One region of the Streptomyces caeni genome, then DNA from elsewhere that is predicted to be linked to it. Evidence: predicted binding sites of a transcription regulator. Region 1 holds the regulator's gene; each other region holds the start of a gene.

Region 1 (9,589 bases):
CCCGACGCCCTCGTGGTCGCTGAGGAAGGCGATGCGCTCCCCGACCCAGAAGGGGTACTCGACATTGCCGTCGAGGTCCTCGTGCAGCCGCACGAACTCCCCCTCGCCGGCACGGTCGATCCACAGCTTGCCCGCCGTGCCGCCCCGGTACCGCTTCCAGTGCGCCGCCTCGCGGCCCATGGACGCGGACAGCAGCACCGTGGCCGGCCCGTACGCGACATCGCCGACGGGTCCGTACGGCAGGGTGGCCGCCGCCCCGCCGTCCAGGGGCACCGCGCGCGCCCAGGTGCGGCGCAGCGACGCCTGGCCGACCGTGCTGAGGGCGAGCACGCGTCCCTCGGGGGTCCAGCCGCGCACCTGGGTCTTCGCGCTGCCCCAGTGGGTCAGGCGCCGGGCGGGGCCGCCGTCGAGCGGGGCGACGTGCACCTCGGGGGCGCCGTCGCGGGTGGACGTCCAGGCGACGGTCGTGCCGTCCGGGGATATCCGGGGGTGGTTGACGGGGACGTTGTCGGCGCTGACCCGCCAGGCGCGGCCGCCGTCGACCGGGGCGACCCAGACGTCGTCCTCGGCGGTGAAGGCGAGCAACTCGCCGTGCAGGTGCGGGAACCGGAGATACGCGGGCGATGCGGACTGAGTCACCAGGTCACCCTAAGCAGCGATCGTGGTCCCTGGCAGGGGTTTGCGCTGTTGCCTGCGTCCCATGCGCTCGTCACTTGCCCTGGACCGGCCAGCAGGTGGGGTCGCCCTGGCACCAGATGGTCTTCGTCACGGTGACGGTGGGACCGGGCCCGCCGGGCGTGACGGGGTGGTAGGAAACGGGCGGCGTGGGGGTGGCGTTGCAGTTGCCGAGGCCGCTGACGTGGAAGACCTCCTTGCCGCCCACCGTGGCCCTGAGGTCCCCGCGAACACACCTGCCGTCGACGGCCCGCGTGACCCTGCCCTTGACGGTGATGTCCTTGTGGTCGTCCGTCTGCCCCTGGCAGTCGACGCTCACGACGGTGGTCTCGCTCGGCGCGGGCGTCCCTGCGGACGTGGCGGCCTTGCCGCCGCTGCCGTAGGTGCCCGTGCAGCTGAGCCAGCGCACGTTCACATGCTGCCGCTGCAGTTGTGCGGTCGCAGTCTGGTCGGTCGTGTACGCCACCGTCGCGGAACTCAGATCTCCGGGCTGGCACGCCACGGCTCCGCCGACGGCGACGGCGACGATTCCGGTCACGGCCGCGAGCCGCCGTCCCCTCGGCCGTCGAATCCGCCTCAATACCCCCATGGATGGCAGCCTGCCACCGTCCCGCCCACGACGGTAGAGCGCATACGGCCACCCGGGCGCTCCTGGTGTTCCCATCACTTGGACGGGTTCCGTCGCATGCCCCGTGGATGTCCGCGGATCAGGACCAGCGGCCCGTGCGCCCAAGCAGCAGGGCGGCCGCCGCGGTGCCCGCGGTCGACGTACGCAGGACGGTGCTCCCCAGCCGGAACGCCCTGGCACCCGCCTGGCCGAACAGCGCCAGCTCCTGAGGCGAGATGCCCCCTTCGGGCCCCACGACCAGCACGATCTCGCCCTCGGTGGGAAGGTCCGCGGTCGCCAGGGGTTCCTCGCCGCTCTCGTGCAGGACGGCGGCGAGATCGACGGTGGCCAGAAGTGCGGCAACCTGTTGGGTGGTTGCCGCGTCCGCGACCTCGGGGAAGCGCACCCGGCGGGACTGCTTGCCCGCCTCACGGGCGGTGGCCCGCCACTTGCCGAGCGCCTTCAGTCCGCGCTCGCCCTTCCACTGTGTGATGCACCGGGAAGCCGACCACGGCACGATCGCGTCCACCCCGACCTCGGTCATGGTCTCCACGGCCAGCTCCCCCCGGTCGCCCTTGGGCAGGGCCTGCACCACGGTGATGCGCGGGGTCTGCGGCGGCTCCTCGTCGACGGACTCCAGGTCCATGACCACGAGGCGGTCCTTGCCCTCGGCGGCCTTCACCACGCCCTCGATCCACCGACCGCGTCCGTCGGTGAGGACCACGTCCTCGCCGGGCCGCAGCCGCTTCACCGAGACCGCGTGCCGCCCCTCGGGGCCGTCGAGCACGAACTCCCCTCCGATGCCGTCGAGTCGGTCGACCACGAACACCGGTGCGGTCATCGGGACGCACCTCCCGTCGACAACGCTGTCACCGCTGCCCCGGCCTCCGCCGCCAGCACCTCCACCAGCTCTCCGGCGGGCAGTTCGCGCGCCATACGATGGCCCTGGCCCGCCCACAGCGCCATGCCCTGCGCGTCGCCGCTCTTGGCGGCCGCCTTGCGCAGCGGCGAGGTCAGATGGTGGACCTCCGGGTAGGCGGCGGGCGCGTAGGGGCCGTGCTCACGCATGAAGCGGTTGACCAGGCCGCGCGCCGGACGCCCGGAGAAGGCGCGCGTCAGCTCCGTCCGGACGAACAGGGGGTCGGTCAGCGCCCGCTTGTGCAGGGGGTGGGCGCCGGACTCGGGCGTCACCAGGAACGCGGTGCCCAGCTGGGCGGCGCTCGCCCCCGCCGCGAGCACCGCGGCGATCTGGCTGCCGCGCATGATCCCGCCGGCCGCCACGATCGGGATCCGCACGCTCTCGCGGACCTGGGCGACCAGCGAGAGCAGCCCGATACCGCAGGGGTCGTTCTCGGCGAGGTCGCGGTGGGTGCCCTGGTGGCCGCCCGCCTCGACGCCCTGCACGATCACCGCGTCGGCGCCCGCCCGCTGCACGGCGAGGGCCTCGTCCACGGTGGTAGCGGTGACCAGGGTGAGGGTGCCCGCGCGGCGCAGCGAGTCCAGGACGTCAGGGGCGGGGACGCCGAAGTGGAAGGAGACCGCCGGCACCGGGTTGTCGAGCAGGACGGCGAGTTTGGCGTCGTAGCCGTCGTCCCGGCCGCTGTCGGGGTCGCCCAGTTCCGTCTCGTACCAGGCGGCCTCACCGGCGAGCTGGTTGGCGTAGACCTCGACGGCGGCGGCAGAGGGCAGCGCGGTCACGGCCGCCGCTCCTGTGGAGCCGCTGCCCGCACCGGGGTACTCGGGCTGCGGCATGAACAGGTTCACGCCGAAGGGGGCGCCCGTGAGGCCGCGGAGCTGCTTGATCTCCTGGTACATGCCGTCGGCGGTCTTGTACCCGGCGGCGAGGAACCCCAGGCCGCCGGCGTCCGACACGGCGGCGGCGAGCCGCGGCACGGAGGCGCCGCCCGCCATGGGGGCCTGCACGATCGGATGGCGGAGGAGATCGGTCAGCGCGGTGGACATGACCGCATGGTGTCACGTCCTCCGCACGGGTCCGAATCCGGTCTTCCTCTGGCATATGCCAAGGGAATCGGCGGCGGGTCAGGACGTCAGGGGCACGACGAGACCCACCGTAATCCGGCCTGCCGGCCTCACGGATCACCGCCCGGCCCGGACCCACATCACCGCCCGGCCCAGGCCCACACCACCGGCCCGTCCGGCGCCCGAGGACAAGGCCGTTCAGGCCGAAGCGGGTCTGGGGGTTGCCGCCCCCAGACGGGCGGTGACGCCGGGCGGCCCCGCGTCACCGCCCGTTGAATGCATCCTTCAGCCGCGAGAACAGCCCCTGCTGCCCCGGCTGGAACTGCCCCTGCGGCCGCTCCTCGCCCCGCAGCTTCGCCAGCTCGCGCAGCAGCCGCTCCTGCTCCGGGTCCAGCTTCGTCGGGGTCTGCACCTCGACGTGCACGACCAGGTCGCCCCGGCCGCCGCCGCGCAGGTGCGTGACGCCGCGGCCGTGCAGCGGGATCGACTGCCCGGACTGGGTGCCTGGGCGGATGTCGACCTCCTCCAGGCCGTCGAGCGTCTCCAGCGGCACCTTCGTGCCGAGGGACGCGGCGGTCATCGGGATGGTGACCGTGCAGTGCAGGTCGTCGCCGCGGCGCTGGAAGGTCGCGTGCGGCAGCTCGTGGATCTCGACGTACAGGTCGCCGGCCGGGCCGCCGCCGGGGCCGACCTCGCCCTCGCCCGCGAGCTGGATCCGCGTGCCGTTGTCGACACCGGCGGGGATCTTGACGGTGAGCGTCCTGCGGGAGCGCACCCGCCCGTCGCCCGCGCACTCCGGGCACGGGTTCGGGACGATGGTGCCGAATCCCTGGCACTGCGGGCACGGCCGCGACGTCATGACCTGGCCGAGGAAGGACCGGGTGACCTGCGAGACCTCGCCGCGGCCCCGGCACATGTCGCAGGTCTGGGCGCTCGTCCCGGGCGCCGCGCCCTCGCCGTTGCAGGTGTTGCAGACGACGGCCGTGTCGACCTGGATGTCCTTGGTCGTGCCGAAGGCCGCCTCGTCGAGGTCGACTTCGAGCCGGATCATCGCGTCCTGGCCGCGGCGGGTGCGCGAGCGCGGACCGCGCTGCGACGCCGCGCCGAAGAACGCGTCCATGATGTCGGAGAAGTTTCCGAAGCCGCCCGCGCCGAAGCCGCCCGCGCCCCCGCCGCCCGACTGGGACAGCGGGTCGCCGCCGAGGTCGTAGACCTGCTTCTTCTGCGGGTCCGAGAGCACCTCGTAGGCGGCGTTGATCTCCTTGAACCGCTCCTGCGTCTTCGGATCGGGGTTGACGTCCGGGTGCAGCTCGCGGGCGAGCCGGCGGAACGCCTTCTTGATCTCGTCCTGTGACGCGTCGCGGCGTACGCCGAGCACGGCGTAGTAGTCCGTGGCCACTTACGACTCCGCCAGGATCTGTCCGACGTACCGTGCCACCGCTCGTACCGCTCCCATCGTTCCCGGGTAATCCATGCGGGTCGGTCCGACCACGCCGAGTTTCGCTACTGCCTCGCCGCCCGAACCGTAGCCGACGGAGACGATGGACGTGGTGTTGAGTCCCTCGTACGCGTTCTCATGGCCGATACGCACCATCATGGCCGGATCCTTCGCCTCGCCCAGCAGCTTGAGAAGGACGACCTGCTCCTCCAGCGCCTCCAGGACGGGGCGGATGGTGAGCGGGAAGTCGTGCGCGAAGCGGGTGAGATTGGCGGTGCCGCCGATCATCAGCCGCTCCTCGGTCTCCTCCACGAGCGTCTCCAGGAGGGTGGACAGTACCGTCGAGACCGCGCCGCGGTCCTCCGGTTCCTCGAACGCCTCGGGAAGGTCCTGCACGAGCTGCGGGACATCCGCGAAACGGCGGCCGGCGACCCGGCTGTTGAGCCGCGCCCGCAGATCCGCGAGGGACGTCTCCCCGAACGGCGCGGGGCAGTCGATCATCCGCTGCTCCACCCGGCCGGTGTCCGTGATCAGCACCAGCATCACACGCGCGGGTGCCATCGACAGCAGTTCCACGTGCCGCACGGTCGAGCGTGTCAGCGACGGGTACTGCACTACGGCGACCTGCCGGGTGAGCTGCGCGAGCAGGCGTACCGTACGCGCGACCACGTCGTCGAGGTCGACCGCGCCCTCCAGGAAGTTCTGGATCGCGCGGCGCTCGGGCGGGCTCATCGGCTTGACGGCCGCGAGCTTGTCGACGAAGAGGCGGTAGCCCTTGTCCGTGGGGATGCGTCCGGCGCTGGTGTGCGGCTGGGCGATGTAGCCCTCCTCCTCCAGCGCCGCCATGTCGTTTCGGACGGTGGCCGGGGAGACGCCGAGCCTGTGCCGCTCGGTGAGTGCCTTGGAGCCCACGGGCTCCTCGGTGCCCACATAGTCCTGGACGATGGCGCGCAGCACTTCGAGCCTGCGTTCACTGAGCATCGCGCGCACCTCCAGCAATCGGTCTTCCCGGCACTTCCCCTGGCTCCCCTGGCACTCTGCGCATTCGAGTGCCAGCATCCCGGGGCCCAGTGTACGGCGGCCGGGTACGCCCCCGGCAAGGGAGAGCCCGGCTGTCGTACCGACGTGTACCGACCTGTCCCGGGCTGTCCTGCCAGGCCGGGCGCCTGCCGATAGCGTCGCCGTATGACGGTGCTGTGGGAAGGGTCCGGGTGGGAGCCGCTCGGTACGCGCTCGGGGCGGCGGCGGCTTCCGGTCTGGGACTGCACGGCCGGGCTCGTGGTCGGCGGGCACGGGGCGCTCCTCGTGGACGCGGGGTCGAGCCTCGGCGAGGGCGCGCGGTTGCGCGCCCAGGCGCGGCGGCTGCTCGCGCCGCTCGGCGGGGACCGGAGTGTGACGCATCTCGCGCTCACGCACCCCCACTTCGACCATGTCTTCGGGGCGGCGGCGTTCGCGGGCGCGGAGGTGTTCGGGGCGGCGGGCATCGACGCGGTGCTCGTCCGCGGCCGCGACGAACTGGTCATGGACGCCGTGCGCCACGGCCTGGACCCGGCGGCGGCGGCCGAGGCCGCGGACGTGCTGGTGCGTCCGCGCCACCAGGTGTCGGGCGAGCGGACGCTGGACCTGGGCGGGGTGCGGGTCCTGCTGGCCGACGTGGGACCCGGCCACACCGCCCACGACCTGGCGGTCCTCGTTCCCGGTGACCCGGAGGTGGTGTTCTGCGGGGACCTGGTGGAGGAGTCCGGCGAGCCGCAGGCGGGTTTGGACGCGGTCCCCTCGCACTGGCCGGCCGCCCTTGACCGGCTGCTGGAGCTGGGCGGCGAGGACGCGCTGTACGTGCCGGGGCACGGGGCGGTGGTGGACGCCGGGTTCGTCCGGTCCCAGCGGGACGGGCTGGCGGCCCGTTTCGGCGTGTCGTAGGCGCTCGCCGCACCCTCCGACCCCGGCTTCTCCTATCGTCATCCGAATGCGCATGTACTCGCCGGACCTGACCCCGCCGTGGAAGAAGCCGAAGCCCGCCCCGGAGGTCCCGGCGGACCCCGGCCTGGTGGTGGAGGAGCCGCGCACCGGCTTCTGCGGCGCGGTGATCCGCTGCGAGGCGGGCACGGTGACGCTGGAGGACCGCTTCGGCAAGCACCGGGTGTTCCCCCTGGAGCCTCGTGGTTTCCTGCTGGAGGGCAGGGTGGTGACGCTGGTGCGTCCGAAGACTCCCCCGCGGCGCCCCGCCCGTACGGCGTCGGGCTCGGTGGCCGTCCCGGGGGCCCGGGCGAGGGTGGCCCGGGCGGGCCGTATCTACGTCGAGGGCCGTCACGACGCGGAACTGGTCGAGAAGGTGTGGGGCGACGACCTGCGCATCGAGGGCGTGGTGGTGGAGTACCTGGAGGGTGTCGACGACCTGCCGTCGATCGTGGCGTCCTTCGCCCCCGGCCCCGACGCCCGCCTCGGCGTCCTGGTGGACCACCTGGTCCCCGGCTCGAAGGAGTGGCGCATCGCGGAGTCGGTGACGAGCGGGCACGCCCTGGTGGTCGGGCACCCCTACATCGACATCTGGCAGGCGGTGAAGCCGTCGTCGCTGGGCATCCGAGAGTGGCCGGCCGTCCCGCGCGGGCAGGACTGGAAGAAGGGGGTGTGCCGGGCGCTGGGGTGGCCGGAGAACACCGGGGAGGCGTGGCAGGGGATTCTTGCGCGGGTGCGGTCCTACAAGGACCTGGAGCCGGAGTTGCTGGGGCGTGTGGAGGAACTGATCGACTTCGTCACGGCAGGTGGTGACGCCGGACCCCGGTGAGGGTCCCGAACTCGCTCGTGTCCAGTTCCACACCGAGGGGCTCCAGCGGAAGGGGGCCACCGCCTTCCGTGATCCGCTGCGCCCGGTAATCTGCGATCTCGCCCTCACCCTCGGGTCCGGTCTCACCCTCGGGTCCGGTGAGCAGAACGCAGTGCGCGACAATCGGGTCGATGATCAGGTACCCGGGGATCTTGCCCGCCGCGTAGACGGACCGCTTGATCCCGTAGTCCCGGTCAACGTTCGTCCCGGAAACCACCTCGACAACCACGTAATCAACCGGGACGGCAGAAGACGCCCTGAGTCCGGGGCAACGCCGCGATCAGCACCAAGAAGTCCAAAACGGGCTCGCTGGCCTCGCCGACGATGTCCACATCTGTTGTCTGGAGCCGCTCCCACCGCTCGCGCGGGCGATGTCCTGCGGTGATTCACCCGCCGGAGTGATCAGTCCACCAGGTCCCGCACCACCGCATCCGCCAGCAGTCGCCCCCGCAGTGTCAGAACGGCCCGTCCCTCCGCGTACGGCCCCTCCTCCAGCAGCCCCTCCGCCAGCGCCCGCCGGGAAGCCGCCAGCCCCTCCTCCCGCAGCAGAGCCAGCGGCGCCCCCTCCCTCAGCCGCAGCTCCAGCAGGACGCGCTCCACCCGGCGGTCCTCGTCCGTGAGGATCTCCCGCCCCGCTCCCGGGGAACGGCCATCCGCCAAGGCCGCCCCGTACGCCCCCGGGTGCTTCACGTTCCACCAGCGCACGCCGCCGATGTGCGAGTGCGCCCCGGGGCCGGCACCCCACCAGTCGGCGCCGCGCCAGTACAGCTCGTTGTGGAGGCAGCGGCCGGACTCCGACACGGCCCAGTTCGAGACCTCGTACCAGTCGTAGCCCGCCGCCGACAGCATGTCCTGGGCGATCAGGTACCGGTCCGCGTGCACGTCGTCGTCCGTCATCGGGATCTCGCCCCGGCGGATGCGGCGCGCCAGCCGCGTGCCCTCCTCCACGATCAGCGCATAGGCGCTGATGTGGTCCGGGCCCGCCCCCAGCGCCGCCTCCAGCGAAGCCCGCCAGTCGTCGTCCGACTCCCCCGGCGTCCCGTAGATCAGGTCCAGGTTCACATGCTCGAAGCCCGCCGCCCGCGCCTCGGCCACGCACGCCTCGGGGCGGCCCGGGGTGTGGGTGCGGTCGAGGATCTTCAGGATGTGCGGGCGGGCGCTCTGCATGCCGAAGGAGATCCGCGTGAAGCCGCCCTCCCTCAGGGCCGTCAGATACGCCGGATCGACCGACTCCGGGTTGGCCTCCGTCGTCACCTCGGCGTCGGCCGCGAGGCCGAACTCGTCCCGGACCGCCCCCAGCATCCGTACCAGGTCGTCCGCCGCCAGCAGCGTCGGCGTACCGCCCCCGACGAACACCGTGCGCACCTCGCGCGGGTCGTCGCCGAGCACCTTGCGGGCCAGGCGGATCTCCTCGATCAGGGTCGGCGCGTAGGTCTCCCGCGAGGCGAGGACGCCTCCCGTGCCCCGCAGCTCCGTCGCCGTGTACGTGTTGAAGTCGCAGTAGCCGCAGCGCGTGGCGCAGTACGGCACGTGGAGGTAGAACCCGAGAGGGCGCCCTGCGGCCCCGGCGAGCGCGTGCGCGGGCAGTGCGCCGTCGTCGGGGACGGGTTCGCCGTCGGGGAGTGCGGAGGGCATGCCCTCCATTGTCCCGCACGGCCAGACGTCCTCATTCCGCCTGCAGCACCAGCAGCGCCAGATCGTCCTCCGGCGGGTTCCCGCCGAAATCGTGCACCAGCCTCCTCATCCGCTCCGCGATCAGCTGCGCGGTCAGTCCGGCGCAGCCGGCGAGCGCCGCGGCGAGCCCGTCCCCGTCGTCGAACTGGCACGATCCGCTGCGCCGCTCCGTCACCCCGTCCGTGACGCACAGAAGCGTGTCGGCGGGGTGCAGTTCGAAGGTCTCGCACGTGTACGTCACATCCTCGACGACTCCGAGCAGCGTCTGCGGCTGCGCCACGGCCCGTACGTCGCCGTCCGGCCCCAGCAGCAGCGGCAGCGGGTGCCCGGCTGCGGCCAGCGTGCACCGCACCCCGCCGTCGAAGGGGACCAGCTCGCCGTAGAGGAGGGA
Region 2 (9,589 bases), on a different contig from region 1:
AGCGCCTCGGCGAACGCGCGGTTGTACGCTTCGTACGACGCCCAGCGCCGCCGGAAGTCCGCGTCGAAGACCGGTTCCAGCGGGGTCTGGTACAGCATGTGGTGCACGAACCACAGCACTGAGTTCGCGACGCCGTTGTAAGCGTCCGCGTGCACCTGCGGGGCGATGTCGAGCATCCGCACCCGCTGCCCGCCCGTGTCCGACGGATCGAGTGCGCCACCCGTGCGGCGTACGGCCTCGCGGTCCCCGTCGTTCAGCGCCGCGCACACCCACACCGCGTCCGCCTCCGGGCCGATCGCCGACAGGCCCGACACCAGCCCGCCCCCGCCGCGCCGGGCCGTGAGCGTTCCGGTCTCGTCCAGCGCGTAGGAGACCGGGCCGCGGTTGGACGCGACGAGGACACGAGCGTGATGCGAAGCCACATGCGTGGAAGCCATGCCTCGAAACCTAGCCCGACCCGAAAACGCTCAAACGTACGGCTCGGCCGTATGCGGAACCGTATACAACGGCCGAAACCGGCGCCGGGCCGCGGCGCCGGCCCGCGCCCCCGAAGGGACGTGGTCAGGCGGCCCTGCGCTCCGCGTACTCCTCGACCTCGGCCATCGGCGGCCGCTCCTCCGTGTCCACGCGGTACGTACGCGGCTCGAAGCCGTCCGCGCCCCGCTCGAACTGGGTGAGGGAGGGGCGGATCAGATGGCCGCGGGCCAGCCGCAGCTGCGCGGTGCGGTAGATCGCGGCGGCCATGCGGCCCAGCGCCTGGCCGTCCTGGTGGCGGTGGATGCGCACGCCCACGTCGACCTGGGCCAGCGCGTCCAGGCCCACCAGGTGCAGGGCGTCGACCAGCATGCCCAGCTCCACCCCGTAGCCGACCGGGAACGGGAGTCGCTCCAGCAGTGAGCGGCGGGCCGCGTACTCGCCGCCGAGCGGCTGGACGAAACCGGCCAGCTGCGGCCAGTGCATGTTCAGCAGCGGGCGCGCCATCAGCTCCGTGACGCGCCCGCCCTGGCCCGCGGCGGCCGTGCCGGAGGGGCCCTCGCCGGCCAGCGTCAGCGGCCGGTCGTACATCGCCTTCACGAGGTCCACGCCCGGCTCGGTGAGCAGCGGGCCCACGATCCCGGAGACGAAGTCCGACGAGAACTCCTTCAGGTCCGCGTCGATGAAGCAGACGATGTCCCCGCCGGTCACGAGGAGGGAGCGCCACAGCACCTCCCCCTTGCCGGGCACCGCCGGGATACGCGGCAGGATGGCGTCGCGGTGCACCACCCTCGCCCCGGCCGCCGCGGCGACCTCGGAGGTGCGGTCCGTGGAGCCGGAGTCGACGACGACGATCTCGTCGACGAGCGGAGCCTGCTGCATGAGGTCGTGGCGGATGACGGAGACGATCTCACCGACCGTCTCCTCCTCGTTGAGTGCGGGCAGCACCACACTGACCGTGGAGCCCGAGGCGCGTTTCGCGGCCAGGATCTGGTGGAGCGGACGGTCGGTCACGGACCAGGAGCGGGTGCTCAGCCAGCGCTCGACTTCTTCCAGCACAGTCTGCGGCTCCTCACGTTCGGCGGACGACGGTACGTTCGATGGACAGCGGTCGTCAAAGGCGATCAGCGGATCTCCGAATGGGTCTCGGGGTGTGATCCGTCTCGCGGTTCGGACGACTATCTCAACTCTGCTGGCCTTCGGTTACAGTCTTGAACAACGCCGGTGACCATCGCATGTCGGGGCCGCCGCTGCCGATACCAGTGAAACAACCGCATACAGCTCATCCAGAGGGGCAGAGGGACACGGCCCGATGAAGCCCCGGCAACCCTCCAGCCGGCACTCGTCATCACAGCGAGGCTCCCGGCTAGGGAAGGTGCCAAATCCGTCTCACGGCGAGATGCGTCGTGAGGAAGATGAGGAGAAAGGGCCTCGCCTCACATGGCTGCGCAGACAGTTGCAAACACCACGAACTCCGTGAATCTCGGTCCCGCCGCGGCCCTGTCCTGCCGTGAGTGCGGCCACCGCGTGCCGCTCGGCCCGGTCTTCGCCTGCGAGGAGTGTTTCGGCCCGCTGGAGATCGCCTACGACTTCTCGGACTATGACACCGAGGAGCTGCGGAAGCGGATCGAGGCGGGCCCCGCGAACATCTGGCGCTACGCGCCGCTGCTGCCGGTTCCGGCGGACGTCGCCGAGAAGCCGAACCTCAACCCGGGCTGGACCAAGCTGGTCAAGGCCGACAACCTGGCGCGCGAGCTGGGCGTGACCGGTGGGCTCTATGTGAAGGACGACTCCGGCAACCCGACGCACTCCTTCAAGGACCGGGTGGTCGCCCAGGCGCTGGAGGCGGCGCGGGTCTTCGGCTTCACCACCCTCTCCTGCTCCTCCACCGGCAACCTCGCGGGCGCGGTCGGCGCCGCGGCGGCCCGTGCCGGACTGCGTTCCTGCGTCTTCATCCCGCACGACCTGGAGCAGGGCAAGATCGTCATGGCCGCGGTGTACGGCGGCGACCTCGTCGGCATCGAGGGCAACTACGACGACGTGAACCGCTTCTGCTCCGAGCTGATCGGCGACCCGGCCGGAGAGGGCTGGGGCTTCGTCAACGTCAACCTCCGGCCGTACTACGCGGAGGGGTCGAAGACCCTGGCGTACGAGATCGCCGAGCAGCTGGGCTGGCGGCTGCCGGACCAGATCGTGGTCCCGATCGCCTCCGGCTCGCAGCTCACGAAGATCGACAAGGGCCTGCAGGAGCTGATCAGGCTCGGGCTCGTCGAGGACCGGCCGTACAAGATCTTCGGCGCGCAGGCCGAGGGCTGCTCGCCGGTGTCGGTCGCCTTCAAGTCGGGCCACGACGTCGTCCGGCCGCAGAAGCCGGACACCATCGCCAAGTCGCTGGCGATCGGCAACCCGGCGGACGGCCCGTACGTCCTCGACATCGCGCGCCGCACGGGCGGCGCGGTGGAGGACGTGAACGACGAGCAGATCGTCGACGCGATCAAGCTGCTCGCCCGCACCGAGGGCATCTTCGCGGAGACCGCCGGCGGCGTGACCGTCGGCGTCACGCGCAAGCTCGTCGAGAACGGCGTCCTCGACCCGGCGAAGTCCACGGTCGTCCTCAACACGGGTGACGGCCTCAAGACCCTCGACGCGGTGGCCGGCACGGGTCTGACCGCGACCATCCGCCCCACCCTCGACTCGTTCCGCGAGGCCGGCCTCGCCTGACCTCCTGCCCGCCCCATCCCCTGCCAGCCGTACTCCGACCGGAGGTCGAACCCCATGAGCGTCACCGTCCGCATCCCCACCATCCTGCGCACCTACACCGGCGGCCGGGCCGAGGTGCCCGCCGAGGGCGCGAACCTCGCCGAGGTCATCGCCGACCTGGAGAAGAACCACACCGGCATCGCGGCCCGTGTCCTGGACGACCAGGGCAAGCTGCGCCGCTTCGTCAACGTGTACGTGAACGACGACGACGTCCGCTTCGAGCAGGGCCTGGAGACGGCGACGCCGGACGGTGCGGGCGTCTCCATCATCCCGGCGGTCGCGGGCGGCTGACGGTCACTCGGCGGAGTGTTCGTTACCCTCGGTAAGGGTGAACGCCGAGAGTTCATCGAATTGCCCTCTCCGCGGGAGAAACGGAGGGGGCAATTCTCCATGGTTGAGCAGGGTACAGTTGGGGAACACGCTCCCGGTTTCCCCACCGGGGCCCATGAGTTCCTGCCGTGCATCCGGCAAGAAGTAGCCAAAGTGTGCAGCGCTTTTGCGCCATTCGCTCCTTTTGCCGGGCCCGACTTGCCCTGAAGTCGGGCGAATTCTTCGTACATTCCCGACCGGCCATGCCCGGAATTCTCGTCCGATTGACCTGTTGCAGACGGCAGTTGGACAGATACATTCAGCCGCGGTCGACGCGTTCCGGCGCACGCCCCCAACCGTTGGGGGGTGAGGTCTGACCCGGATCCGCGAAGTGTGGATCTGTGCAAGGGCCAGTAATAGGGGAGTTAGGCATGGCTCAGGGCACCGTCAAGTGGTTCAACGCGGAGAAGGGGTACGGCTTCATCGCGGTCGACGGTGGTGCGGATGTATTCGTCCACTACAGCGCCATCCAGATGGACGGCTACCGCACCCTGGAAGAGGGCCAGCGGGTCGAGTTCGAGATCTCGCAGGGGCAGAAGGGTCCGCAGGCCGACATGGTCCGCGTGGCCGGCTGAAGTACGCGCCGACGACTGAACTGATCGACGTGTCGAGGGGCCCGTATCCCACCCGGGATACGGGCCCCTCGGTCCAGGTGGCCCCGAATGCCATCCGGAATCGCGCGAGCCTTTGCCGCTCGTGCCACCACCTGACCCGTCCCCTCACGGGACGGGCCTGACGCCTGCGCCCTGACGCCCCGCCACCACCCCCCGACGAGCCTGCTTCGCGGGCGTGCCTTGCGCCCACCGGTCTCCCGGCCGCCACCTCTCATCGAGCCTGCTTCGCGGGCGCGCCTTGCACTCGGGGGGGTCGAGTGCTAATCATTGGCGTTAGCACTCTGAAGGTGAGAGTGACAATGAAGGACCGGGTCGGTGAGGCCACGGACCGGATGGGGCAAGGAACCACCGGCCGGGGCCGTCCGTCGCGGGCGCGGGCGCGGTCCGAAGTAATCACCCCCAGTCCTGGGAGGACCACTTCACATGGCCAAGATCATCGCGTTCGACGAGGAGGCGCGGCGCGGCCTCGAGCGCGGCATGAACCAGCTCGCGGACGCCGTCAAGGTGACCCTCGGCCCCAAGGGCCGCAACGTCGTCCTCGAGAAGAAGTGGGGCGCCCCCACGATCACCAACGACGGTGTCTCCATCGCCAAGGAGATCGAGCTCGAGGACCCGTACGAGAAGATCGGCGCCGAGCTGGTCAAGGAAGTCGCCAAGAAGACGGACGACGTCGCCGGTGACGGTACGACCACCGCGACGGTGCTCGCCCAGGCGCTGGTCCGCGAGGGCCTGCGCAACGTGGCCGCCGGCGCCAACCCGATGGCCCTCAAGCGCGGTATCGAGAAGGCCGTCGAGGCCGTCTCCGCCGCACTGCTGGAGCAGGCGAAGGACGTCGAGACCAAGGAGCAGATCGCCTCCACGGCCTCCATCTCCGCCGCCGACACCCAGATCGGCGAGCTGATCGCCGAGGCCATGGACAAGGTCGGCAAGGAAGGCGTCATCACCGTCGAGGAGTCGCAGACCTTCGGTCTGGAGCTGGAGCTCACCGAGGGTATGCGCTTCGACAAGGGCTACATCTCGGCGTACTTCGCCACCGACATGGAGCGTATGGAGGCCGTCCTCGACGACCCGTACATCCTGATCGCCAACTCCAAGATCTCCGCGGTCAAGGACCTGCTCCCGCTCCTGGAGAAGGTCATGCAGTCGGGCAAGCCGCTGCTGATCATCGCCGAGGACGTCGAGGGCGAGGCCCTGTCGACCCTGGTCGTCAACAAGATCCGCGGCACCTTCAAGTCCGTCGCCGTCAAGGCCCCGGGCTTCGGCGACCGCCGCAAGGCCATGCTCGGCGACATCGCCATCCTCACGGGCGGCGAGGTCATCTCCGAGGAGGTCGGCCTCAAGCTGGAGAACGCGACCCTGGACCTCCTGGGCCGCGCCCGCAAGGTCGTCATCACCAAGGACGAGACCACCATCGTCGACGGCGCCGGCTCGGCCGAGCAGGTCGCGGGCCGCGTGAACCAGATCCGCGCCGAGATCGAGAACAGCGACTCCGACTACGACCGCGAGAAGCTGCAGGAGCGCCTGGCGAAGCTGGCCGGCGGCGTGGCCGTCATCAAGGCCGGTGCCGCCACCGAGGTGGAGCTCAAGGAGCGCAAGCACCGCATCGAGGACGCCGTCCGCAACGCGAAGGCGGCCGTCGAGGAGGGCATCGTCGCCGGTGGTGGCGTGGCCCTGCTGCAGGCCTCCCAGGTCTTCGAGAAGCTGGAGCTGGAGGGCGACGAGGCCACCGGTGCCGCCGCCGTCAAGCTGGCGCTCGAGGCCCCGCTGAAGCAGATCGCCGTCAACGCCGGCCTGGAGGGCGGCGTCGTGGTGGAGAAGGTGCGCAACCTGACCCCGGGCCACGGCCTGAACGCCGCGACCGGCGAGTACGTCGACCTGGTCAAGGAAGGCATCATCGACCCGGCGAAGGTGACCCGTTCCGCGCTGCAGAACGCCGCCTCCATCGCTGCGCTGTTCCTCACCACCGAGGCCGTCATCGCCGACAAGCCGGAGAAGGCCGCCGCGCCCGCCGGCGGCGGCATGCCGGGCGGTGACATGGACTTCTGAGCCTGAAACCAGGCTCGGACCCGGTCCGTTCCACCGAGGGCGGCACTCCCCGGAAACAGGGGGTGCCGCCCTCGGCCGTATCCGGGATCACACCGAAGTGCGGCACTGATACGGAATGCCGTGGTCCGCGGAGCGGTTGGAGCGCATGAGCATGCGTATGCATGCGCCCGGCGCATCCGCACCTCGGCAAGGAGCTTCCCGTGTCCGTCTCCGCCTCCCCGTCCCGCGCGGCCGAGATCCTCTCGCAGCCCATCGCGCTCAACGGCCTGACCGTCCCCAACCGCATCGTGATGGCGCCCATGACCCGTCAGTTCTCGCCGGGCGGCGTTCCGGGCGAGGACGTGGCCGCGTACTACGCGCGCCGCGCGGCCGCCGGCGTGGGCCTGATCGTCACCGAGGGCACCTACGTGAACCACGGGTCGGCCGGTCAGAGCGACCGCGTCCCGCGGTTCCACGGCGAGGAGCAACTGGCCGGCTGGGCGAAGGTCGCCGAGGCCGTGCACACCGCCGGCGGCACGATCGTGCCGCAGCTGTGGCATGTCGGCATGACACGCAAGGCCGGCGCCCCGCCCGTCCCCGACGCGCCGGCCGTCGGTCCGTCCGGCCTCCGTCTCGACGGCACCGAGGGCACGGGCAGGGCCATGACGCCGCAGGACGTGGACGACGTGATCGCGGCCTTCGCCGACGCGGCCGCCGCGGCGGAGCGGATCGGCTTCGACGGCGTGGAACTGCACGGCGCGCACGGCTATCTGATCGACCAGTTCCTGTGGGCGGGCACGAACCGCCGCACGGACGGGTACGGCGGCGACGTCGTGGCCCGTACGAGGTTCGCGACCGAGATCGTGGCGGCCGTACGCGCGGCGGTCTCGCCGTCCTTCCCGGTGATCTTCCGCTTCTCGCAGTGGAAGCAGGAGGTCTACGACGTCCGGATCGCCGACACCCCCGAGGAGCTGGAGGCGATCCTCACCCCGCTCTCCGCAGCCGGAGTGGACGTCTTCCACGCCTCCACGCGCCGCCACTGGCTCCCGGAGTTCGACGGCTCCGATCTCAACCTGGCGGGCTGGGCCAAGAAGCTCACGGGCAAGCCGGTCATCACGGTCGGCTCGGTGGGCCTGGACGGCGACTTCCTGCACGCGTTCCGCGGCGAGGGCGCGCCGCTCAAGGGCATCGACGGCCTGCTGGACCGCCTGGAGGCGGGGGAGTTCGACATGGTCGCCGTCGGCCGCGCCCTGCTCCAGGACCCCGAGTGGGCCCAGAAGGTCCTCGAGGGCCGCTTCGACGAACTGAAGCCGTACGACGCGGCGTCGCTGAAGACGCTGAACTGAACCTTCGCCCCGATTCCTGATCCCCGATCCCCGATCCCCGATCCCCGATTCCTGATCCCTGATCGCCGATCGCCGGGGCGGCGCCCTGCCTGGACCCGCGGGCAGGGTGCCACCCCCGGCGGGGCGGCGGGCGTCGGCCTGTCGGGGTGGGGAGGGCGCCCCTGAATTCCGCCGGATTTTCGCTTGCTTAAGTCAATCAATACGATTAGGTTGCTTGAGTCAAGTACATCTGCTGTCCGACGGAGGACCCCTGCCATGTCCGACGCCCCTTCCCCGCCCGCCACGACCGGGGAAGCCCCGCCGCGCCCGAACACCGTGGTGGCGGTGCTGGCCTTCGCCGGAATCGTCGTCTCGCTGATGCAGACCCTGGTCATCCCGATTGTCACCGAGCTGCCGCAACTGCTCCACGCCGCGCCGTCGGACACCGCCTGGGCCATCACCGCGACCCTGCTCGCCGCCGCCGTCGCCACCCCCGTGATGGGCCGGCTCGGTGACATGTACGGCAAGCGCCGCATGCTCCTGTTCAGCATGTGCATGCTGGTGGCTGGATCGGTCACGGCCGCCCTCAGCGACTCCCTGACCCCGATGATCGTCGGACGGGCGCTGCAGGGCCTGTCCTCCGGTGTCATTCCGCTCGGCATCGCCATCCTGCGCGACGAGCTGCCCGCCGAACGGCTCGGCTCCGCCACCGCGATGATCAGCGCCTCCCTCGGCGTCGGCGGCGCCCTCGGCCTGCCCACTGCCGCGGCCATCGCCGACACCTTCGACTGGCACGTGCTGTTCTGGACCTCCGCCGTACTCGGCGTAGTGGCCGCCGTCCTCGTCCTCGTCCTCGTGCCCGAGTCCTCGGTGCGCACCGGAGGGCGCTTCGACCTGCCCGGCGCCGTCGGCATGGCGGCCGGACTGATCTGCCTGCTGCTGGCGATCTCCAAGGGCGCCGACTGGGGCTGGGCAAGCGACACCACCCTCGGCCTGTTCGCGGCGGCCGTCGTGGTCCTCTCGGCGTGGGGCTTCTACGAACTGCGCGTCAACGAGCCCCTGGTGGACCTGCGCACCACCGCCCGCCGCCAGGTGCTCGTCACCAACCTCGCCTCGGTGGCGATCGGCTTCGCCATGTTCGCGATGTCCCTGGTCATCCCGCAGGTCCTGCAGATGCCCGAGCAGACCGGCTACGGCCTGGGCAAGTCGATGCTCACCGCCGGCCTGGCCATGGCGCCGTCCGGCCTGGTGATGATGGCCCTGGCCCCGGTGTCCGCGCTCGTGTCACGGGCCAGGGGCCCCAAGGTGACCCTGATGATCGGCGCCCTGATCGTCGCCTCCGGCTACGCCCTGAACATCGCCCTCATGGACCAGGTGTGGCACTTCGTGCTGGTCTCCTGCGTCATCGGCGCCGGCATCGGCTTCACCTACGGCTCCATGCCCGCGCTCATCATGGGCGCCGTGCCTGCGTCCGAGACGGGCGCCGCCAACAGTCTCAACACCCTGATGCGGTCCATCGGAACGTCCGTCGCCAGCGCCGTCGCCGGTGTCGTCCTGGCCCATATGACCATGTCCCTCGGCCCCGTCACCCTGCCCTCCGAGGACGCCTTCCGCACCGTCCTGATCACCGGGGTCGTCGCCTCTCTCCTCGGCTTCGCCGTCGCCGCCTTCATCCCGCGCCGCCGCCCGGCCGACACGGAGCCGGCACCCGCCTCCGGCGGCCCCGGCGGGCAGGCCGCGGAGGTGTCCGGGGCCAGGGCGTAGAACCTCCGTACCGCCGGGTGCGGGAGGGCTGGCGGGGCGCAGGAGCCGACCGGCGGGGCAGACGAACTGATCAGCGGTCGTATCCGTTGCGTCGAAGGCGTTGCGTCGAAGGCGTTGCGTCCCCGCGACGAGCGGGTGACTTCCGGGCGAGGCGCGAACGGCTCGGACGACGGCGCGGACACAGTACCCCGGGTGGTGGAACGGCCGCAGGCCCGCTGTGGCCGCGAGCCGGTCGCCGCGACGGCAGCTCCCCCAGGC
Region 3 (9,589 bases), on a different contig from region 1:
GACTACCACTTGCTGCCCAGCGTCCGCGGCGACCTGCTGGCCCGCCTGGGACGGACCGCCGAGGCCCGCACCGAGTTCGCACGGGCCGCCTCCCTGGCCCGCAACGACCGGGAGCGGGAGCTGCTTTGGGCGCGTGCGGAGGACTGCCGCTAACCGGTCGGCTGCCGCCGGGCCGGCCGGCCCAGCAGCATCGTCGGCGCCCCCGCGACCCGCGTCAGGAACACGGTCACCGCGTTCGGTCCCTGCGGCCTGGGCAGGACCTTGCGCCGCAGTTCCTCCGGTTCGACGGCCGAGCCGCGCTTCTTGACGGTCAGGATGCCGACCTCCCGCTCCCGCAGCAGCGCCTTCAGCCTCTTCACGTTGAAGGGGAGCCGGTCGGTGATCTCGTACGCGGTGGCGTACGGCGAGGCGCGTAGCTCGTCCGCCGTGATGTACGCGATCGTCTCGTCGACCAGCCCGCCGTCCAGGTCCTCGGCCACCTCCGCCACCAGGTGCGCGCGGATCGCGGCGCCGTCGGGTTCGTAGAGGTAGCGGCCGAGCGGGCGCACCGGCGGGTCGGGCAGGCCCCGGCCGCGCAGCGTCCGCGGGCCCGGCAGCAGAGTGGCCCGTACGAGTCCCGGTTCCGTGCCGAACCACAGCACCGCCTCCTTCACATCCCCGCCGTCCGAGATCCACTCGGCCTCCGCCTCGGCGGGCACCGCCTCGTGCGGGATGCCCGGCGCGACCTTCAGGGCGGCTCGCGGGGCCTTCAGGGCCGCGGCCACGGCCCAGGACAGCGGGGGTGAGTACGCCTCCGGGTCGAAGACCCTGCCCCTGCCGCCCCGCCGCGCGGGGTCCACGAACACCGCGTCGTAGGGCGATGTGTCCACCTCCGTGACGTCCGCCTCGCGCACCTCGATCAGTGCGGACAGGCCCAGCGCCTCGGCGTTGGCCCGGGCCGCCGCCGCCGTCAGCGGGTCGCGGTCCACGGCCAGGACCCGGATGCCGGCCCGGGCGAGCGCGATCGCGTCGCCGCCGATACCGCAGCACAGGTCGGCGACGGAGGCCGCGCCCAGCTCCCGCAGCCGTCGCGCGCGGTGGGCCGCGACCGTGGCCCTCGTGGACTGCTCGACGCCGTTCGGCGTGAAGAACATCCGCCCCGCGTCCGCGCCGAACTTCGCCGCCGCCCGCTCCCGCAGCCGCGCCTGCGCGAGGGCTGCCGAGACCAGTCCGGCGGGGTGCTCGCGGCGCAGCCGGGTGGCGACGGTCAGTTCCCGGGCGGGAGCGGTGCCGCGCACCTCGTCGAGGAGGGCGCGGCCCTCGGGGGTGAGCAGGGACGCGAAGGAGTGGTCGGTCACGGGCCCATTGTCGGCCAGTCGGCGGACGGCGTGCGTCCGGTCGCGGTGTCGGCCCGGCGTGGCCGCCGGCGGCTGGAAGGATCCGGCACCATGCGATTGGTGCGACAAAACGACAAGAAGTGCGCACGGCGGCGGAAGGGGCGGGTGGTCCGCGTGCAGCGCACCGCGCGGCGCGCCGGGACCACACCCGTCGCGCCTGCCTCCCCCGTCGTCCCGGCCTGCACCGCCCTCGCAGCCGGCCGCGCCGACGCCGGGGCGGGCGGCCGGTTCCGCGGCCGGCCGGACCGGAACGTGCGGCACCGGGTACGCCCCGCGGTGGCACGCCCGGAGGACCACCTGTGAGCGCGCGGCGGCAGGCGCGGACCCTGCTCGCCGGGGCCCTCGCCGTCGCCCTCCTGTCCGGCTGCGCCCAGTCCGTCGACCCCCTCGAACGGCTGGGCGAGAAGGCGGCGCAGGAGGTGCACACCTCGAACGGGCCCCGCGACCGGGCCTACCGTCGCTGGGGGCTGCCCGCCCCGCTCGCGCCCGCACCCCGGCCGGACCGTTCCCCGGGCTTTGCCGACGGCCGCGGGGACAGAGACCTGCCGCTCGTCCTCGACCGCGTCCCCACCCGCGACAAGGTGGTCTTCCTCACCTACGACGAGGGCGCCGAAAGAGACACCCGGTTCGTCGACATGGTGCGTGAACTGCGGCTGCCCGTCAGCGTGTTCCTCACCGCCGGTGCCGTCGGCCGGGGCTACGGGCACGTCGCGCGGCTGCGCGCGGCCGGAGCGGGCATCCAGAACCGCACCCTCGGCCACGCCGGGCTGCGCGGCCGCCCCTACGAGGAGCAGCGTGCCGAGATCTGCGGCCAGCGGGACCGCATGGGACGCCGCCTGGGCCTGCGCCCGCGGCTGCTGCGCCCGCCGTACGGCACCTACGACCACATGACGCTGCGTGCGGCGGCGGACTGCGGCGTCACGGCCCTGATCCTGTGGCGCCCGACCCCGGGCGGGGAGCCCAGCGCGTACGGCAGCGGTATGGCCCTGCGCCCCGGCGACATCGTCCTGCCCCATGAGGCGGGCCGTCCCCGCACGTCCCTCACCGCGGAGACGACCCGGCTCCTGCGCCGCATCCAGGCGACGGGTTTCACGGTGGGGCGCTTGGAGGACTACCTGTAGCCGGGCCGGGAGCGGCCGTTCGGGCGATCCCGGCCGGCGGTCCCGTTCCATGCCCCGCTCCCGCCGGTTCGGCGGGAACCCCGCGGCCCGTCCCGCACGCCGTCGGGCCGCGACCGCCGGGGCGGACGCCCGGTCGGGCGGCCGCCGCGACGAGGGCGACTGGCACTCCGCTTGACCGAGTGCTAATCGCGGTCATAGTCTCAGCTCTGGCACTCACCACTGGAGAGTGCCAACACAGCGACGGGCAGGTCCGGCACCCGCGACGACGGATCGACCTGGTCGCCACCTCAGACAGTTAACCCCGTGAGATCTCCGAAGGGGGAGGTCGGATCGTGACGACCGCCAGCTCCAAGGTTGCCATCAAGCCGCTTGAGGACCGCATCGTGGTCCAGCCGCTGGACGCCGAGCAGACCACGGCCTCTGGCCTGGTCATCCCGGACACCGCGAAGGAGAAGCCCCAGGAGGGTGTCGTCCTCGCCGTGGGCCCGGGCCGCTTCGAGGACGGCAACCGTCTTCCGCTCGACGTCTCGGTCGGCGACGTCGTGCTCTACAGCAAGTACGGCGGCACCGAGGTGAAGTACAACGGCGAGGAGTACCTCGTTCTCTCGGCTCGCGACGTGCTCGCGATCATCGAGAAGTAAGTCACCGAAGCAGACCGCTGTGAGCTGCGCCCCTGGCCCCCGCGACCGTTGACAAGCCGGGCGCCGGGGGCGCCGTTCGTTTTTCACCGCGATGGCGGCCGCTCCGGCAGGGCGGCGGCCGGAGATCGCATTCGAGAGGACTGAAACGCTCCATGGCGAAGATCCTGAAGTTCGACGAGGACGCCCGTCGCGCCCTCGAGCGCGGCGTCAACAAGCTTGCCGACACGGTCAAGGTGACGATCGGCCCCAAGGGCCGCAACGTCGTCATCGACAAGAAGTTCGGTGCCCCGACCATCACCAACGACGGTGTCACCATCGCCCGTGAGGTGGAGATCGAGGACCCGTACGAGAACCTCGGCGCCCAGCTGGTGAAGGAGGTGGCGACCAAGACCAACGACATCGCGGGTGACGGTACGACCACCGCCACCGTGCTCGCCCAGGCGCTGGTGCGCGAGGGCCTGAAGAACGTCGCCGCGGGTGCCTCCCCGGCCTCCCTGAAGAAGGGCATCGACGCCGCCGTCAAGGCCGTCTCCGACGACCTGCTGGCCACCGCCCGCCCGATCGAGGAGAAGTCCGACATCGCCGCCGTCGCCGCGCTGTCCGCCCAGGACCAGCAGGTCGGCGAGCTGATCGCCGAGGCGATGGACAAGGTCGGCAAGGACGGCGTCATCACCGTCGAGGAGTCCAACACCTTCGGTCTGGAGCTGGACTTCACCGAGGGCATGGCCTTCGACAAGGGCTACCTGTCGCCGTACTTCGTGACGGACCAGGAGCGCATGGAGGCCGTTCTCGACGACCCGTACATCCTCATCACCCAGGGCAAGATCTCCTCCATCGCGGACCTGCTGCCGCTGCTGGAGAAGGTCATCCAGGCGGGCTCCTCGAAGCCGCTGCTGATCATCGCCGAGGACGTCGAGGGCGAGGCCCTGTCCACCCTCGTCGTGAACAAGATCCGCGGCACGTTCAACGCCGTCGCCGTCAAGGCCCCCGGCTTCGGCGACCGCCGCAAGGCGATGCTGCAGGACATGGCGGTCCTCACCGGCGCCACCGTCGTCTCCGAGGAGGTCGGCCTCAAGCTCGACCAGGTCGGCCTGGACGTGCTGGGCTCCGCCCGCCGCATCACGGTCACCAAGGACGACACCACCATCGTCGACGGCGGCGGCAAGAGCGAGGACGTCTCGGGCCGCGTCGCCCAGATCAAGGCCGAGATCGAGACCACGGACTCCGACTGGGACCGCGAGAAGCTCCAGGAGCGCCTCGCGAAGCTGGCCGGCGGCGTGTGCGTGATCAAGGTCGGCGCCGCCACCGAGGTGGAGCTGAAGGAGAAGAAGCACCGCCTGGAGGACGCCATCTCCGCGACCCGTGCCGCGGTCGAGGAGGGCATCGTCTCCGGTGGCGGCTCCGCGCTGGTCCACGCCTCCAAGGTGCTGGCCGACGGCCTCGGCAAGCAGGGCGACGAGGCCACCGGTGTCGCCATCGTCCGCCGCGCGGTCGTCGAGCCGCTGCGCTGGATCGCCGAGAACGCGGGCCTTGAGGGCTACGTCATCGCCTCCAAGGTCGCCGACCTGGAGAAGGGCAACGGCTACAACGCCGCCACCGGCGAGTACGGCGACCTGATCAAGGCCGGCGTCATCGACCCGGTCAAGGTCACCCGCTCCGCCCTGGAGAACGCCGCCTCCATCGCCTCCCTGCTCCTGACGACCGAGACCCTGGTCGTCGAGAAGAAGGAAGAGGAGGAGCCGGCCGCGGCCGGCCACGGCCACGGTCACGCCCACTGACGCGGGACGGCCGTCCGCGCCGGGGCCCGGCACTCCGCTCCGGAGTGCCGGGCCCCGGCGTGTTCCGGCACGGCGTCCGCGACGCGCCGACGCCTCGGTGACCCCGCCTCAGGTCTCCAGCTCGTCGAGCGCCCCCAACTGGGCCATCAGCCCGAGCCGGTCGTACTGCCACCAGCTCTCGGCGATCTTCCCGTCCTCGGCGCACCGGAAGACGGTCGTGCCGGTCATGGCGACCTTCCGGCCGGTGGCCGCGATCCCGAGGAACTCGCCCCTGTGCCGGCCGTTCCAGCTCCATCGTGTGCACACCCGGTCGCCCTCGCAGATCTGGTCCTCGACGGTGAACGCGAAGTCGAAGCCGTCCCGCCACACCCGCAGTTCGCGGCGCATGGCGTCCATCCCGATGACCTCCTGCGCGTCGGCGGGATCGTGGTGATGGTGGTCCTCGGTGAGCAGACCGTCGAGCGGCGGCGGCTCACCCTCACCGGGAAGCGTCTCGAAGAACCGCCGGACGGCCGCCGCGTTCAACTGCTCGTCCCGCACCACGTCCAGGTCCGTGAACGTGGGTGCCTCCTCGCAGAGGGAGACCATCTCGCGGAAGATCCGGGCGGTCTCCGGAAGACGCGAGTTCCGCATCGCCTCCTCGTACGAGGGGAACTCCACGATCTCGACGAGGTGCGAGGCGTCGGAGCGGTCCTGGCCGATGACGCTGTGGGTCGCCGTCCGTTTGCCCCGGGTCTGCTCGGCCCATGTGTCCAAGAGCCGGTTCATCTCATCGAACCGACTGGTCTTGCAGTCGATGAGCTGCACGAATGTCATGACGCCGCCTCCGGCCCCCCTGGGTCCGGTGTCTAAGGCCATTTTCCCACCCGAGGGGCGGCGCCACCTGTTCTGCCGCGGCCCGCGGCCGTGCCGTCGAAGGCCGCACCTCTGTCCTACCGCGGCCCGTACTTGCGCCCCGTCCGCGAGCTGATCCCGCCCAGCAGCGCTCGCGGTGTCACCTTCACCACGCCCATCAGCGCCTTGTACCGCGGGTCCGGGACGGACAGCGTCTTGCCCCGGGCCAGGTCCGCGAGTGCGGAGGCCACCAGCTTGTCCGCGTCCAGCCACATCCAGTTCGGGATGTTGTCCGTTCCCATCCCGGCCCGCTCGTGGAACTCCGTGCGGACGAACCCCGGGCACAGCGCCATCAGCCGTACCCCCGACCCGGCCAGGTCCCGCGCCGCGCCCTGTGTGAACTGCACGACCCACGCCTTGGACGCGCCGTACGTGCCGCGCGGGACGAACGCCGCCACCGAGGCCACGTTGACGATCCCGCCGCGCCCGCGTGTGCGCATCGCCTCCGACGCCGCGCTCGTCAGCCGCAGCACGGCCTCGCAGTGCACCTTCAGCATCCGCAGCTCGTCGGCCATCGGCACGTCGAGATAACGGCCCTTGTTGCCGAAGCCCGCGTTGTTGACGAGCAGGTCGACCGGGTTCCTGAGGTCGGACAGACGCCGGGCGACCGTCTCGATGCCGTCGTCCGTTGCCAGGTCCGCCGTCAGGACCTCCGCCTCGATGCCGTGCCGGTCGTGCAACTCGGTCGCCTGCTCCCGCAGCCGGTTGCCGTCGCGGGCCACCAGGACGAGGTCATGGCCGTCGGCGGCGAGCCGCCGTGCGAACGCGGCGCCGATGCCCGCGGTCGATCCCGTAATCAAAGCCGTTGTCATGGGCCAACGATATTGACTGTGCCGCTCTCCGGGAGGAGTGGAGTGCCGGCTCACACCGCCGGGTCGCGCCGGGGAGACGGTGGCCGCCCGGTGCCGAGGGCCCGGACGCCCGGGCCGGTCCGCTCCCCGTACGAGCACGCCCACCGGCTCCGCCGCCGATGTCGCCCCTGCCTCGTCAGCCGTCAGCCGTCAGCCGTCAGCCGTCAGCCGTCAGCCGTCCGCCGCCCGCCGTCCGCCGTCCGCCGCGTGCTTGCGCGCGTACTCACGGACCGCCGCGGCGGTCTCGGTGTCCAGCGTGTCGCCGGCCGCCGACAGACTCGGCAGGAGATGCCGTTCCGTCGTGGACGCCCGGAAATGGACGGCCACGGTGATGTCGTGCTCGGGCCGGTGCACGATCTCGATGGGATCGCCGGCCCGTATCTCACCCGGCTCGATCACCCGCAGATAGGCGCCCGGCGCCCCTCTCCGGGTGAACCGCCTGACCCAGCCGCGCTCACCCAGGTGCTCCTGGAAGGTGCGGCACGGAATCCGCCCGGAGGCGACCTCCAGCACCACCTCGCGCCCGATGCGCCAGCGCTCGCCGATCAGCGCGCCGGACACGTCGAGTCCCTCGGTGGTGAGGTTCTCGCCGAAGGAGCCGCTCGGCAGCCGCCGGCCCAGCTCCCGCTCCCAGTCGTCCAGGTCCTCGCGGGCGAACGCGTACACCGCCTGGTCGTCTCCGCCGTGGTGCCGCAGATCGCACACCGCGTCCCCGGCCAGCCCGCTCGCCCCGGTGCCCTTCGGCCCGGGCGCGGCCACCCGCACCGGCCCGTCCACGGGCCGCTTGTCGATGCCGGTCAGGCCCTCCGGCTGGTCGGTGTACCCGACGGCCCTGGGCCGGCCCAGATTCAGAGACAGAAGCTTCATGGCCGCACGGTAGGGGATGCGGCGTCAAAGCGTCGACGCATTATTGGCCGCGATGCCCAAGGTTCCCTTATGCTCGCAGGGTGATCGAGGCCCGCCATCTCCGTGTGCTGCGCGCCGTGGCCGCGACGGGTTCCTTCTCGGCGGCGGGCCGCGAGCTGGGCTGCACACAGCCCGCCGTCAGCCAGCAGATGAAGGCGCTGGAGTCGTCCGTCGGTACGCCGCTGCTGATCCGCAGCGGCCGCGCGATGCGTTTGACGCAGGCCGGTGAGGCGCTGGTGCGGCACGCGGCGGGCATCCTCGCGGGGCTGACGGCCGCCGAGGAAGAGGTCGCCGCCATCGCCGGGCTCAGGGCCGGCCGTGTGCGCCTGGTCTCCTTCCCGAGCGGCAGCTCCACGCTCGTCCCCGCCGCGCTCGCCGCCCTGCGCGCCGCGCACCCCGGCACCCGGGTCTCGCTGGAGGAGGCCGAACCGCCCGAGTCCGTCGAGAGGCTGCGTGCCGGCGACTGCGACATCGCGCTCGCCTTCCGCTACGAGGGCGCGGCGGGCGCCGAGGAGTGGGGCGACCTGGTCGTGCGCCATCTGCTCACCGACCGGCTGGTCGGGCTGGTCCCCGAGAGGCACCGCCTCGCGCGCGCGGGATCCGTCGCGATCGGCGACCTCGCAGGGGAGCCGTGGATCGCGGGCTGCCCGCGCTGCCGGGGACAACTGGTGGAGGTGTGCGAGAGCGTCGGCTTCACGCCCCGCATCGACTTCGCGACCGACGACTACCCGGCGGTGGCCGGCCTGGTGGGCGCCGGCCTCGGCGTGGCCGTCCTGCCCCAGCTCGCGCTCGAGTCCGTACGCCCGAGGGGCGCCCGCCCGGTCACGTTGGAACCGGCGGTACCACGGGAGATCGTCGCCCTCACGCTGCCCGACCTGGCCCAGGTGCCGGCGGTGGCGGCGACGCTGGAGGAACTGGAACGGGCTGCCGGGCGCTAGGGGGTGTTTCGAAGGTCCTGTGCGGTGCCCGCGGTGTCCGGTGCGTGCTCTCGGAGTGCCGGCCGGGGGTCCTCGTACCGGACACTTGGGCTTTCGGCAGGTGCGGCGAGTGAGGGGTGCCCTCCGCTCGAAGAGCCTGGGGGAGCGTGCCGGGCGACGCGACCGGGCGAACGTTGCCTGTTGGGGCACTGGGCCCGCCTCGAACGGGGATCGCGGCTGGATGAGTGGTGCTTCGCCGTGGAGTCCGAAGAGTGGCTCGCCGCCCGAAGAGGCGGTCTCGCCTCGATTGGGGCCGTTGCCGGAAGGGGGCGCTCGCGCCTCGATCGGGGCGGTTGCGCGAAGAAGGAGGTCTCGCCTCGAGGGCGGCCGTTGGCCCAAGGAGGCGCTAGCGCCTCGTGACGGGCCCTCGCGCCCGCCGTCCTCCCCCTCAAGAAGGGGCCCTCGCCCCAAGAATATGGGCACGCTCGCGCGCGCCCGTCTGCAGAAACGTTACTTCAGTTGTTCGAGGCGGCCGTGCCCCCGCTACTGGTCGACGCCGGTACCAGCCGGTTCCGTGCCCGGCCCATGAGCTCTTCGCGCTCGTCCTCGGTCAGTCCGCCCCACACGCCGTACGGCTCGCGCACTGCCAGTGCGTGGGCAGCGCACTCCGCGCGCACGGGGCACCTCATGCAGACCTCTTTGGCCGAGTTCTCGCGAGCGCTCCGGGCCGCCCCGCGCTCACCCTCCGGATGGAAGAAGAGCGAACTGTCGACCCCGCGGCAGGCCGCATGGAGCTGCCAGTCCCACAGATCCGCGTTCGGACCGGGAAGGCGGGAGAAGTCTGCCATTGCATGTCCCCTCGTTGCCGTTCTGTGCGGATACGTGCCCCCGACCGTGCATAGACGATCTTAGGAGATGAAAATATGACTCATTGCGAATCTAGCTCCAGACACCGCCCAAGGGGAAGAAAAGCGTCTAAATGGGGCATAGGTTGTGTTGAAAGTTCGAGGGTCCGCCGCGCATGTCTGCACCGTGTCCGCACCCTCACGTACAGTGCCGAAGATGGCTTGCTGCACCGTAACTCTTTCGAGTGACCATCGTTGAG

Evidence for each region. Region 1 encodes HrcA, which represses chaperone genes, less so after heat shock. Its sites were predicted from a motif close to TTNGCACTCNGNNNNNCNGAGTGCNAA; they were not measured.
Region 2: a site for HrcA is predicted at 4,455-4,481, ahead of groL (chaperonin GroEL). Genes of this name have one in related genera too.
Region 3: a site for HrcA is predicted at 2,657-2,683, ahead of groES (co-chaperone GroES). Genes of this name have one in related genera too.

The regions. Positions count from the first base shown of each region.
Region 1 is NZ_JBHUDX010000004.1:123,285-132,873, reverse strand. It holds gene ACFSL4_RS02005 (S41 family peptidase) at 1-639, opposite strand, end outside; gene ACFSL4_RS02000 (hypothetical protein) at 710-1,264, opposite strand; gene ACFSL4_RS01995 (16S rRNA (uracil(1498)-N(3))-methyltransferase) at 1,383-2,123, opposite strand; gene ACFSL4_RS01990 (nitronate monooxygenase) at 2,120-3,244, opposite strand; gene dnaJ (molecular chaperone DnaJ) at 3,525-4,661, opposite strand; gene hrcA (heat-inducible transcriptional repressor HrcA) at 4,662-5,681, opposite strand; gene ACFSL4_RS01975 (MBL fold metallo-hydrolase) at 5,886-6,620, shown strand; gene ACFSL4_RS01970 (DUF3097 domain-containing protein) at 6,667-7,485, shown strand; partial or broken gene ACFSL4_RS01965 (Uma2 family endonuclease) at 7,454-7,892, opposite strand; gene hemW (radical SAM family heme chaperone HemW) at 7,927-9,159, opposite strand; gene ACFSL4_RS01955 (SpoIIE family protein phosphatase) at 9,191-9,589, opposite strand, start outside.
Region 2 is NZ_JBHUDX010000053.1:149,867-159,455, forward strand. It holds gene ACFSL4_RS20120 (alpha,alpha-trehalose-phosphate synthase (UDP-forming)) at 1-437, opposite strand, end outside; gene ACFSL4_RS20125 (glucosyl-3-phosphoglycerate synthase) at 562-1,533, opposite strand; SAM riboswitch class I at 1,754-1,896, shown strand; gene thrC (threonine synthase) at 1,915-3,195, shown strand; gene ACFSL4_RS20135 (MoaD/ThiS family protein) at 3,250-3,525, shown strand; gene ACFSL4_RS20140 (cold-shock protein) at 3,975-4,178, shown strand; gene groL (chaperonin GroEL) at 4,641-6,263, shown strand; gene ACFSL4_RS20150 (NADH:flavin oxidoreductase) at 6,425-7,588, shown strand; gene ACFSL4_RS20155 (MFS transporter) at 7,844-9,331, shown strand.
Region 3 is NZ_JBHUDX010000028.1:136,836-146,424, forward strand. It holds gene ACFSL4_RS12350 (RNA polymerase sigma factor) at 1-153, shown strand, start outside; gene ACFSL4_RS12355 (THUMP-like domain-containing protein) at 150-1,337, opposite strand; gene ACFSL4_RS12360 (hypothetical protein) at 1,428-1,679, shown strand; gene ACFSL4_RS12365 (polysaccharide deacetylase family protein) at 1,676-2,497, shown strand; gene groES (co-chaperone GroES) at 2,830-3,138, shown strand; gene groL (chaperonin GroEL) at 3,291-4,916, shown strand; gene ACFSL4_RS12380 (ester cyclase) at 5,025-5,732, opposite strand; gene ACFSL4_RS12385 (SDR family NAD(P)-dependent oxidoreductase) at 5,849-6,622, opposite strand; gene ACFSL4_RS12390 (MOSC domain-containing protein) at 6,833-7,528, opposite strand; gene ACFSL4_RS12395 (LysR family transcriptional regulator) at 7,609-8,505, shown strand; gene ACFSL4_RS12400 (WhiB family transcriptional regulator) at 9,000-9,332, opposite strand.